Regions from separate parts of the Bacillus sp. FDAARGOS_235 genome, predicted to be linked through region 1. Evidence: a T-box and tRNA genes for the amino acid it is inferred to sense, from the RefSeq annotation. Region 1 holds a T-box; the other holds one or more tRNA genes.
The links. The T-box of region 1 lies ahead of metG (methionine--tRNA ligase). A T-box ahead of a tRNA ligase gene usually reads a tRNA of that ligase, here a tRNA-Met.
Positions count from the first base shown of each region.

Region 2: it encodes a tRNA-Met, which carries the amino acid that the T-box ahead of metG (methionine--tRNA ligase) is inferred to sense. The anticodon was not compared.

Region 1 covers NZ_CP020437.2:3,368,383-3,372,653, forward strand. Annotated here, with positions in the region: gene A6J74_RS19205 (methyl-accepting chemotaxis protein) at 1-807, opposite strand, end outside; gene A6J74_RS19210 (class I SAM-dependent methyltransferase) at 1,220-2,188, opposite strand; T-box leader at 2,152-2,422, shown strand; gene metG (methionine--tRNA ligase) at 2,473-4,107, shown strand; gene A6J74_RS19220 (EamA family transporter) at 4,150-4,271, opposite strand, start outside.
Region 2 covers NZ_CP020437.2:2,861,610-2,865,880, forward strand. Annotated here, with positions in the region: gene spoIIE (stage II sporulation protein E) at 1-1,289, opposite strand, end outside; tRNA gene A6J74_RS16660 (tRNA-Glu) at 1,552-1,623, opposite strand; tRNA gene A6J74_RS16665 (tRNA-Met) at 1,637-1,710, opposite strand; gene A6J74_RS16670 (S1 domain-containing RNA-binding protein) at 1,872-2,357, opposite strand; gene divIC (cell division protein DivIC) at 2,445-2,804, opposite strand; gene yabQ (spore cortex biosynthesis protein YabQ) at 2,801-3,454, opposite strand; gene yabP (sporulation protein YabP) at 3,451-3,759, opposite strand; gene A6J74_RS16690 (RNA-binding S4 domain-containing protein) at 3,818-4,093, opposite strand; gene yabN (bifunctional methyltransferase/pyrophosphohydrolase YabN) at 4,108-4,271, opposite strand, start outside.

The sequences.
Region 1 (4,271 bases):
AGCTTCTTTTACACTTGTTGATGTTTGTTGAACTTGCTTTATTATACGCTGTAAGTTAGCAAGCATTTGATTAAAGGAATTTGCAATGTCACCAATTTCATCTTTACTCGTTACGTGTAATCTAGCGGTTAAATCGCCATCTTGCGAAGCTAATTCTTTTAACTTCGCATCAATTTGTCGAATCGGTTTAACGAGTTTACCAGAGAACCACCATGCCAATAGAATAGATGTTAATGTACATGTAATGAGTGAGAAGAAAATAATATATTGAATAAGGGATGAAGAAGACTCTACGTCAGCAATTAATACATCCCGTTTGTCATTTTCTTCATTTGTATATTTAGTAAAACGACTTAAAAGGTCATTTACATAATTTGTTTGAGCAAGAGCAATTTTGGATGCTTCATCCCATTTTCCTTCACGCGCAAGAGGGAGGACTTCATTATCTACGACGCTGCGCCATTTTGCTCCCATTAAAATGGCCTCTTTCATTCCTTCTGGGAGTTTTTTATCACTTGTTACTTTCTCCCTAGTATCAGCTAGTTTTTTTCCTTCCCGGTTGAATTTATTCAATCCTTTTTGGTCATGTGATAGTAAATATTCTTGTAAACCAGCGACCTGTGCTTGGAACCAATCGCCACGTTCTTTTAAAATCGTTGCTCTTTTCGATACATCATTCTTTAACGTTTCGATTTCACTTGCTTGATGCATCGCAAATGAAAGAATAACAATAAGAGCAATGCTAAATAAGGAAGAAATGCTTAAGAGTGTGAACAGTAGTTTTTTTCGAATGCTAACATATTTCATCGTTACCCCTACCTTTTAAAACTGTTTATTATAATTTATAAATATCTAGAACGAAATTAATAAAAACATGATTAAGAAGTTATTAATCTGTTCCATGAAAATTATAGCAGATAATGGAATATGGCAGATTAATGTGAGTAAATGTTCTTAAAATGTATACATTTGTATATCAAAAAATTCATAAATAAAAATTAGAAATGGTATTGTAATTTGAAATAACATCATGTATACTTCTAATTAGTTGATAACGATTATCAGTATCAACTGAAACATTACTCTTCGTTATGTTGGTCATACCCCTTTTTGACGACGTAAGTCAGAGACAAAATGTTGAAATATCTTGTGTCCTATTCTACAGAATTATGGTAATCTCCAACCTCAACTTATATGCGTAAGCATGCAAAAAAGGATCCTATCCGTGAAGGGATCCTTTTTTGCATGTTGTCGCAATTAATGTATATAGACCTGGTATACGTTCTTCAATTCCTTCAGGTGAAGTAGAAGGGAAAACCCACCTTTGATGAGATCCGTGTTCTTCAACTAGCTTTTCAATTTTAAAACGTTCTTCCGCAAGTGTAGTAACAATTTCTCCTAATGTCCAGCGGCGTACGTTTGTTTTCGGTAAAGCCTCTTTCTGCGATTCTGTAAGAAGAATGCTATAAGCAACATCATCTTCAATCAATTCTTTATCGAAATAATTTCCATTGGCCCGAAATGATGGATGATCTACACCTAATAATTTAGTGTAAACAGGATGATAGTCACGAAGGATAAGCATTCCATCTTGTTTAAGTAAGTTAGCAATCTTTTGAAAGAGTGGTTTTAAATCTAAAAAGTAATGAAGTACACCAAGTTCCAGCAAGACGACATCAAATGATTCGGAAAGATTTACATCCAGTACATCAGAGACGATGTATTGGATAGAGACACCAGCGGCTTCTGCAAGTTCATTTGCATATTTGGCATTACTCGCTGAAATATCAACAACTGTTACGTCAGATCCTAATAGGGAAAGAGCGACGGCTTTGTTTCCTTTTGACCCGAGTAAATTAATAATACGTTTTCCTTTTGGCGATTGTATGTAAGGTAAATAATGTGCTACTTCGCGTGTGGGCTCTTCCATAATCTTTTTCGCATAATCAACTGGCGCCCCGTGGCGATTCGTCCAAGCTTCATAAGCAGCTGCATTCCAGCTTTTTTCATTCATCATGCTTAGTTGCTTTTGATTCAATGTTATCACTCCTTTTACGAACGTATAGTTATTCGGCAGGAAGATGGGATTTCCTTTTCTTTTTAAATAAAGTTTGATTTTTCTATAATTAAATCGTAAAATACGTGTTATACGTAAAAGCGTTGAAAAGGAAAAGTAGGATGAAACCATTCTTTCCAGAGAGCTTCGGTAGGTGAGAAGAAGCAAGAATATTCATTTGAACAATGGCCTTTGAGCTTCGTCCTGAACTTATCAAATGATAATAGTAGGCGGCGACGAGAGTTGGTACTCGTTATCAAAACCACAGTATAAGAGCATATAGCTCCGTACTTGTTAAGGCTAATTATGTGAGTGATTGGCGAAATAAGGTGGTACCGCGACTGTTTATACAGCCCCGCCCTTATCTTTTTTAAGATAAGGGCGGGGCTTTTTATATTTTAAAGGAGGAATATAGGATGAGTATTTTTATTGGAGGCGCTTGGCCGTATGCAAATGGTTCGTTACATCTTGGGCATATTGCTAGTTTGTTACCGGGAGATATTTTAGCACGTTATTACAGGGCAAAAGGTGAGAATGTGTTGTATGTTTCAGGAAGTGATTGTAATGGAACACCCATTACAATTAGAGCAAAACAAGAAGGTGTGACGGTGGTAGAAATTGCTGATAAGTACCACGAAGAGTTTGAGCGATGTTTTCATAGCCTTGGTTTTACTTATGATTGCTATACACGTACAGATAGCGAGTATCATCATGAAACAGTTCAAAAAGTTTTTTTGCGTTTATTAGAAGAAGGTTATATTTATAAAAAAACAGTGGAACAAGCATATTGCGAAACGTGTACACAGTTTTTACCAGATCGTTACGTAGAAGGAATTTGTCCTCATTGCCATGAAGCAGCAAGAGGAGATCAATGTGATGCTTGTTCGGCCATTTTAGATCCACTCGATTTGTTAGAAAAGAAATGTAAGTTATGTGGTAGTACGCCATCCGTACAGGAAACAGAGCATTTCTATTTCGCACTGCATACATTTCAGGAGCAAATTAAAGGAGTCGTAGAAATTGCAAAACAAAAAGGAACATGGCGTGACAATGCAATTCAGCTAACAGAAAGATATGTAAAAGAAGGGTTGCAAGATAGGGCAGTATCGCGTGATTTACCAGTCGGGGTTCCAATTCCAGTGGCAGGATACGAAGATAAGAAAATTTACGTATGGATTGAAGCAGTGACAGGATATTATTCTGCAAGTAAACATTGGGCTGAAAAAACAGGGAAAGATGACCAAGAGTTTTGGGATAAAGAAACGAAAACGTATTATGTACACGGAAAGGATAATATTCCATTTCACTCTATCATCTGGCCAGCGGTATTACTTGGAGTAGGAGAAGAAGCGATTCCTCGTCATATCGTTTCAAATGAGTATTTAACGGTAGAAAAAAGAAAATTATCGACAAGTAAAAACTGGGCAGTATGGGTACCTGATATATTAGAAAGCTATGATCCAGATTCGATCCGTTACTTTTTAACAGTAAATGCACCAGAAAATCGTGATACTGATTTTTCGTGGCGTGAGTTTATTTACAGTCATAATAGTGAATTGTTAGGTGCATATGGGAACTTTGTGAATCGGACATTAAGGTTTATTGAAAAGTATTATGATGGCGTTGTACCGAAGGGAACTATTCATGTAGAGCTGAAAGATAAAGTAGAAGGATTATATAAATATGTAGGAGCGGCTATTGAACAAACTAAATTTAAGGTGGCGTTAGAGACAATATTTGATGCAGTACGTTTTGCAAATAAATACTTTGACGAAAAGCAGCCTTGGAAACAAAGAGAAGATGATCCAGTTTCATGTGAAGAAACGATTTATAATTGTGTTTATCTTATCGCTAATTTTGCAAATCTCCTTGAACCATTTTTACCATTTTCAAGTGAAAGAGTTCGAAACACATTGTCGATTGTTAAACGAAATTGGGAACCGCAAAATACGTTGCCCAATAGAATTGATAGCGTACAGCCATTATTTGAGCGAATCGATGTAAAACAAATTGAGCATGAGATAGAGAAACTGTATGGAGCGGTAAAGTGAACGAGAGAGAAAAGACCTTTCAAGTAAATGAAAGGTCTTTTGTTATGCACTATGCACACGATTATGTTTGTTTTCTTTTCTATACGTAAGGAGCTGAGGAGTGAAAATACCAAACAATATAAATATAATTCCAATCCACTGCATAAGCGTTACAACTTCATGTA
Region 2 (4,271 bases), 510 kb from region 1:
GTTCCTTCTTCCGTTTCACTCATTATTTGTTTCATATAATCATACGTTTTGTCAAAATTAACCACCCAGCATTGATCCTTTTTAAAGCACGTTTGACATGTTTTCGCAGTAATTGTACTTAAAAATAAATCTGCCTCTGTTTCTTTATCTTCCTCCTCCACATAACCATATACAGAAAAGCTATTAGATAAAGCCGCAAACACATTTGCAAATTGATTAATTTTGTTCGCTGTAACATCGCGCATTCTTCTTAAATATTGTTGTTGATCTTGTGAATGCTCTTGTGTTCCCGGCATAAATTTAGCAATGCGATCCAGAACAAGTTTCGGTGTTAATAAAAAGAAAACAATTGCCACACCTGATTCAATTAAAGTTGTTACAATGTTCGTTTGCTTATCTACATATAATGTAATTAAGCTTGTCCCAATTAACAAACCTAAACTAACGCCTAGACGCTTCCCTTCTTTCAATAACCCTCCAAGCAATCCAGAAAAAGCAAGAAGGCTAAGCTGAGACAAACTGGACACATTCGCTAAACTTAATATTAAGCCGGTGACAACCCCAACTGTGGATCCTGTAGCAGCGCCGGCGATGAAGGCAAATACTAACACTAAATATCTAGTGAAAATATGTTGAATAGAAGCGTCATATACAAACCAATCCGTCGTACCTGTTAAAACAGATGCTAGTAATATAATTAAACAAACAATTTCTTCTGTCTCTAATGCTTGTTGTTTCCCTTTCCTTTCTACTAAGAGCGGAACACTTTGTAAAAATATCATCGTTAATACGAAACTAAGCCCCGCTTCAATCGTGCTAACGAGCAAATCGTACATGGTGATAGTTTGCTGTGCAAAATATACAACAACTAAATGTGCGGTTAATGCGGAGATAAATACTTGGAATGGTACAAGTCCAACAGTTTTACGTGTAAACCGACTAAAGAAGATATTATAAATGAAGAAAGTAAAGATAGACGCGAAAGTAAAAAATAAATTATCTATCGAAACTGAAAGTGCTCCTCCCATTAAAGCTAGGAATGCGAGCGGCATTTTATCTCGCTTCATAACATAAACGGCAGCGAAAAACGGTAATGCAAACGGTAAAATGTTTGTTAATATATACGCTCTTCCCAAAAGAAAACCAATAACAACAATAATAAATCCCCATCTAAAGAAAACTTGTTCAAACTTCATTCGCAACTTACTCGTCCACTTTATTCCTCCAAGCTGACTTTCATTTATTGCCAATGCACTTGTATTCATAGTATTCCTTCCTGCTTTAGGCATATTTTTAACACCACCTGCATAGTTTAATTACTGTCATTATAAAAGATGCTTATTGGGATTTTTGTCAAAACAACAGTTTTCACTTTTATAATCGTTCGACTTTTTATTCGAAATAACTCTACATATATACATAGTATGTAATTTATCTCCCTTTATTATATTGAAGATTCAGAAAATTTAAGGTGATTTTGTAGAAGTATTGTATGTCTTACTTTTTTATTTAACAAAAAAAGATCATGCAAGTTTGCATGATCTTTTTAGATGACCCGTACGGGATTCGAACCCGTGTTACCGCCGTGAAAGGGCGGTGTCTTAACCACTTGACCAACGGGCCGTTAAATTAAATATAGCGGCGGAGGGGATCGAACCCCCGACCTCACGGGTATGAACCGTACGCTCTAGCCAGCTGAGCTACACCGCCATGTCGTCTTATTTAACGGACAATTAGTATCTTACATCAGATATCATTTAAAGTCAACACATCTCAAAAACTTTTTTAAAAAATATATTTTCGCATATAAAAAAGCACCCTGAGCCATCACTCTGGGTACCTCTCTATATGTTAAAAACTAAACGTTCTTATTATCCGCGACGTGCGCCACGGCCACCACGTTTAGACTCTGTGTTACGCTTTAAAGAAGTTAAACGATCTTCGCTATCCTTTAAGAAGCGTGCCATCTTTTGCTCAAATGTTTCTTTTGGAGCTCGGTCGTTACCGCCACCGCGATTATCTCTGTTGAAAGAGCGATTATTACGTTGTGGACGTCCAGAACGTTGTTGATCACCACCGCGTTGGTATTCACCGCGTGGACGATCTCCTTCTGTTTTTTCACGTTCTTTCGCTTTTTTAATAGATAGACCAATTTTCCCATCTTTTTCAACATTAATAACTTTTACTTCTACTTGGTCGCCCACTTTTAAGTGATCGTTAATATCTTTCACATAATTATCAGCAACTTCACTAATATGAACAAGACCCGTTAAGCCTTCTGGCAGCTCCACAAAAGCCCCAAAATTTGTAATACCTGTTACTTTACCCTGTAACTTGCTGCCTACCTCGATTGACATAAAAAAAATGCTCCTCCTTAGTGATTAAAAAGTCAAATTTTACTTTATTATATATAATCCTAAAATATAGTGTCAATAAGACATACTTTACTTAGAAACAGGAAAAATTATCTCCCCTTTTCCGGAGAAGAAATAATCCCTTCTAGCAATCTTTAATACGTACTCTTCATCATTTAACTTTTGAACTTCGTCTTTTAGACTTTTTTCTTTATTCGTTAATGAATCTAGTTCTTTTTTCATGTCCTTAACTTTTGCTTCTTTTGCTTTAATGGAACTGTTTTGTTGATAAAAAGTTACACTAATACTCGCAATAATTGTAAAAGCAAAGACAAGAAAAACCGCTAAACGGCGATAAAGTCGCTTCCTGTTCTCATCCGTTTGTATTATATGCTCTTTAACAGGATTTGGACTCTGTTTTTCGATTGTTCTTTGTCTCAGTTCCCTCATTTCCGAGGTCCCCCTAACTTCTTTTTTATACGCTCCCATAGTTGGAAGATGTGTCCCTTCAATTTTGCTATATATTGCAGGAACCCTACATGTTTCATTATAAAAAGTTTAACACGATTAGGGAGAAGTTTCCATATGAGCAAAGCAATAAATCGAACAGGCCAGAAAAAAACTTTCCATATGAAAAGTAATATCCAAATCACCATTTTCCATAACACATGTCCAATTGAAAGCAGTATACGAAATAAGAATAATATAAATGCAATAAATAGCTGCGCTATAATAATAACAGGTTTTATCATGAGTAGCTGTATAATTCGAACAAAAAAATGTGTTGTTTGCACAAAAATATAGATGAGAAAATTTAACAACCTCATGTATAGTGCTTTCAATAAGCTTTGATATGCCGCAAAACCACATAATAATGCCAAAAATACATATATACGTAGTTCAGCTTCATTTACGAGAAGTAATACATAAAAAACGAATAATGCTTGGACAACCCAAAATAGTATATCATGTATAAATACAAGCCAACGTTTACGTTCCTGACGCTTTAAAAAACGTTGGTATGTATCTAATGATGCTCCAATCCAAGCACCCATTCCGATCATCGAAAGCATTGTATACAACTGAATTGTTAGACTCATTTAAACAACTTACTAAAGAAGCCTTTAGTTTTCTCCCCTTGATTCTCATCAATATACAACATCTCATGAATCTTGCCTTTAATCGATACAACACCTTTTTCCACATCTAAATTCTTCATTTGCAAGTTTTGTCCACGAATTGTTAAAAAACCCATCACAGTCTCGAGTAAAAATTCTTCGCTATCAAAACTCTCTACTTGTTTTACACCAGTAATATCGATCACACGCCTACCACGCATAATAATATCATGCTCTACAGAAACATTTTGTTGATTAGAAGACATAGGTGAGTAACCATTATTCACGAAAATCCCCCCATAGCTTTATACTAGCTAATAGTAATGTATGAAGGGATAGCATATTTTAGAACAAGCCCTCTTCTGCTTTTACTTTTTCTTCGCGAACTAGGCTATACATATTTGCTGCATCTTCTTTTTTTGTTGTTTCTTTCAATTCATTTACTTTCACCGTTACTATTTTTTGACCGAAACGAATTGTTAATTCATCAGCCACTTTCACATCTGAACTCGCTTTTGCGACTTGACCATTGATAGATATTCTTCCTTGATCAGATACTTCTTTTGCTAATGTTCTTCTTTTAATTAAACGTGACACTTTCAAAAATTTATCTAGACGCATATCAAATCCCCCTATTAACGCTCTGTTTGCTTTGCCTCTTCCCATAAAACATCCAACTGTTCTAATGACAGATCTTGCATTTCTTTATTCATTTCAGCTACTTTTGCTTCCATGTATAAAAAACGCCCCATAAATTTCTCATTAGTTGAACGTAATGCTTCTTCTGGATCTAATTTAT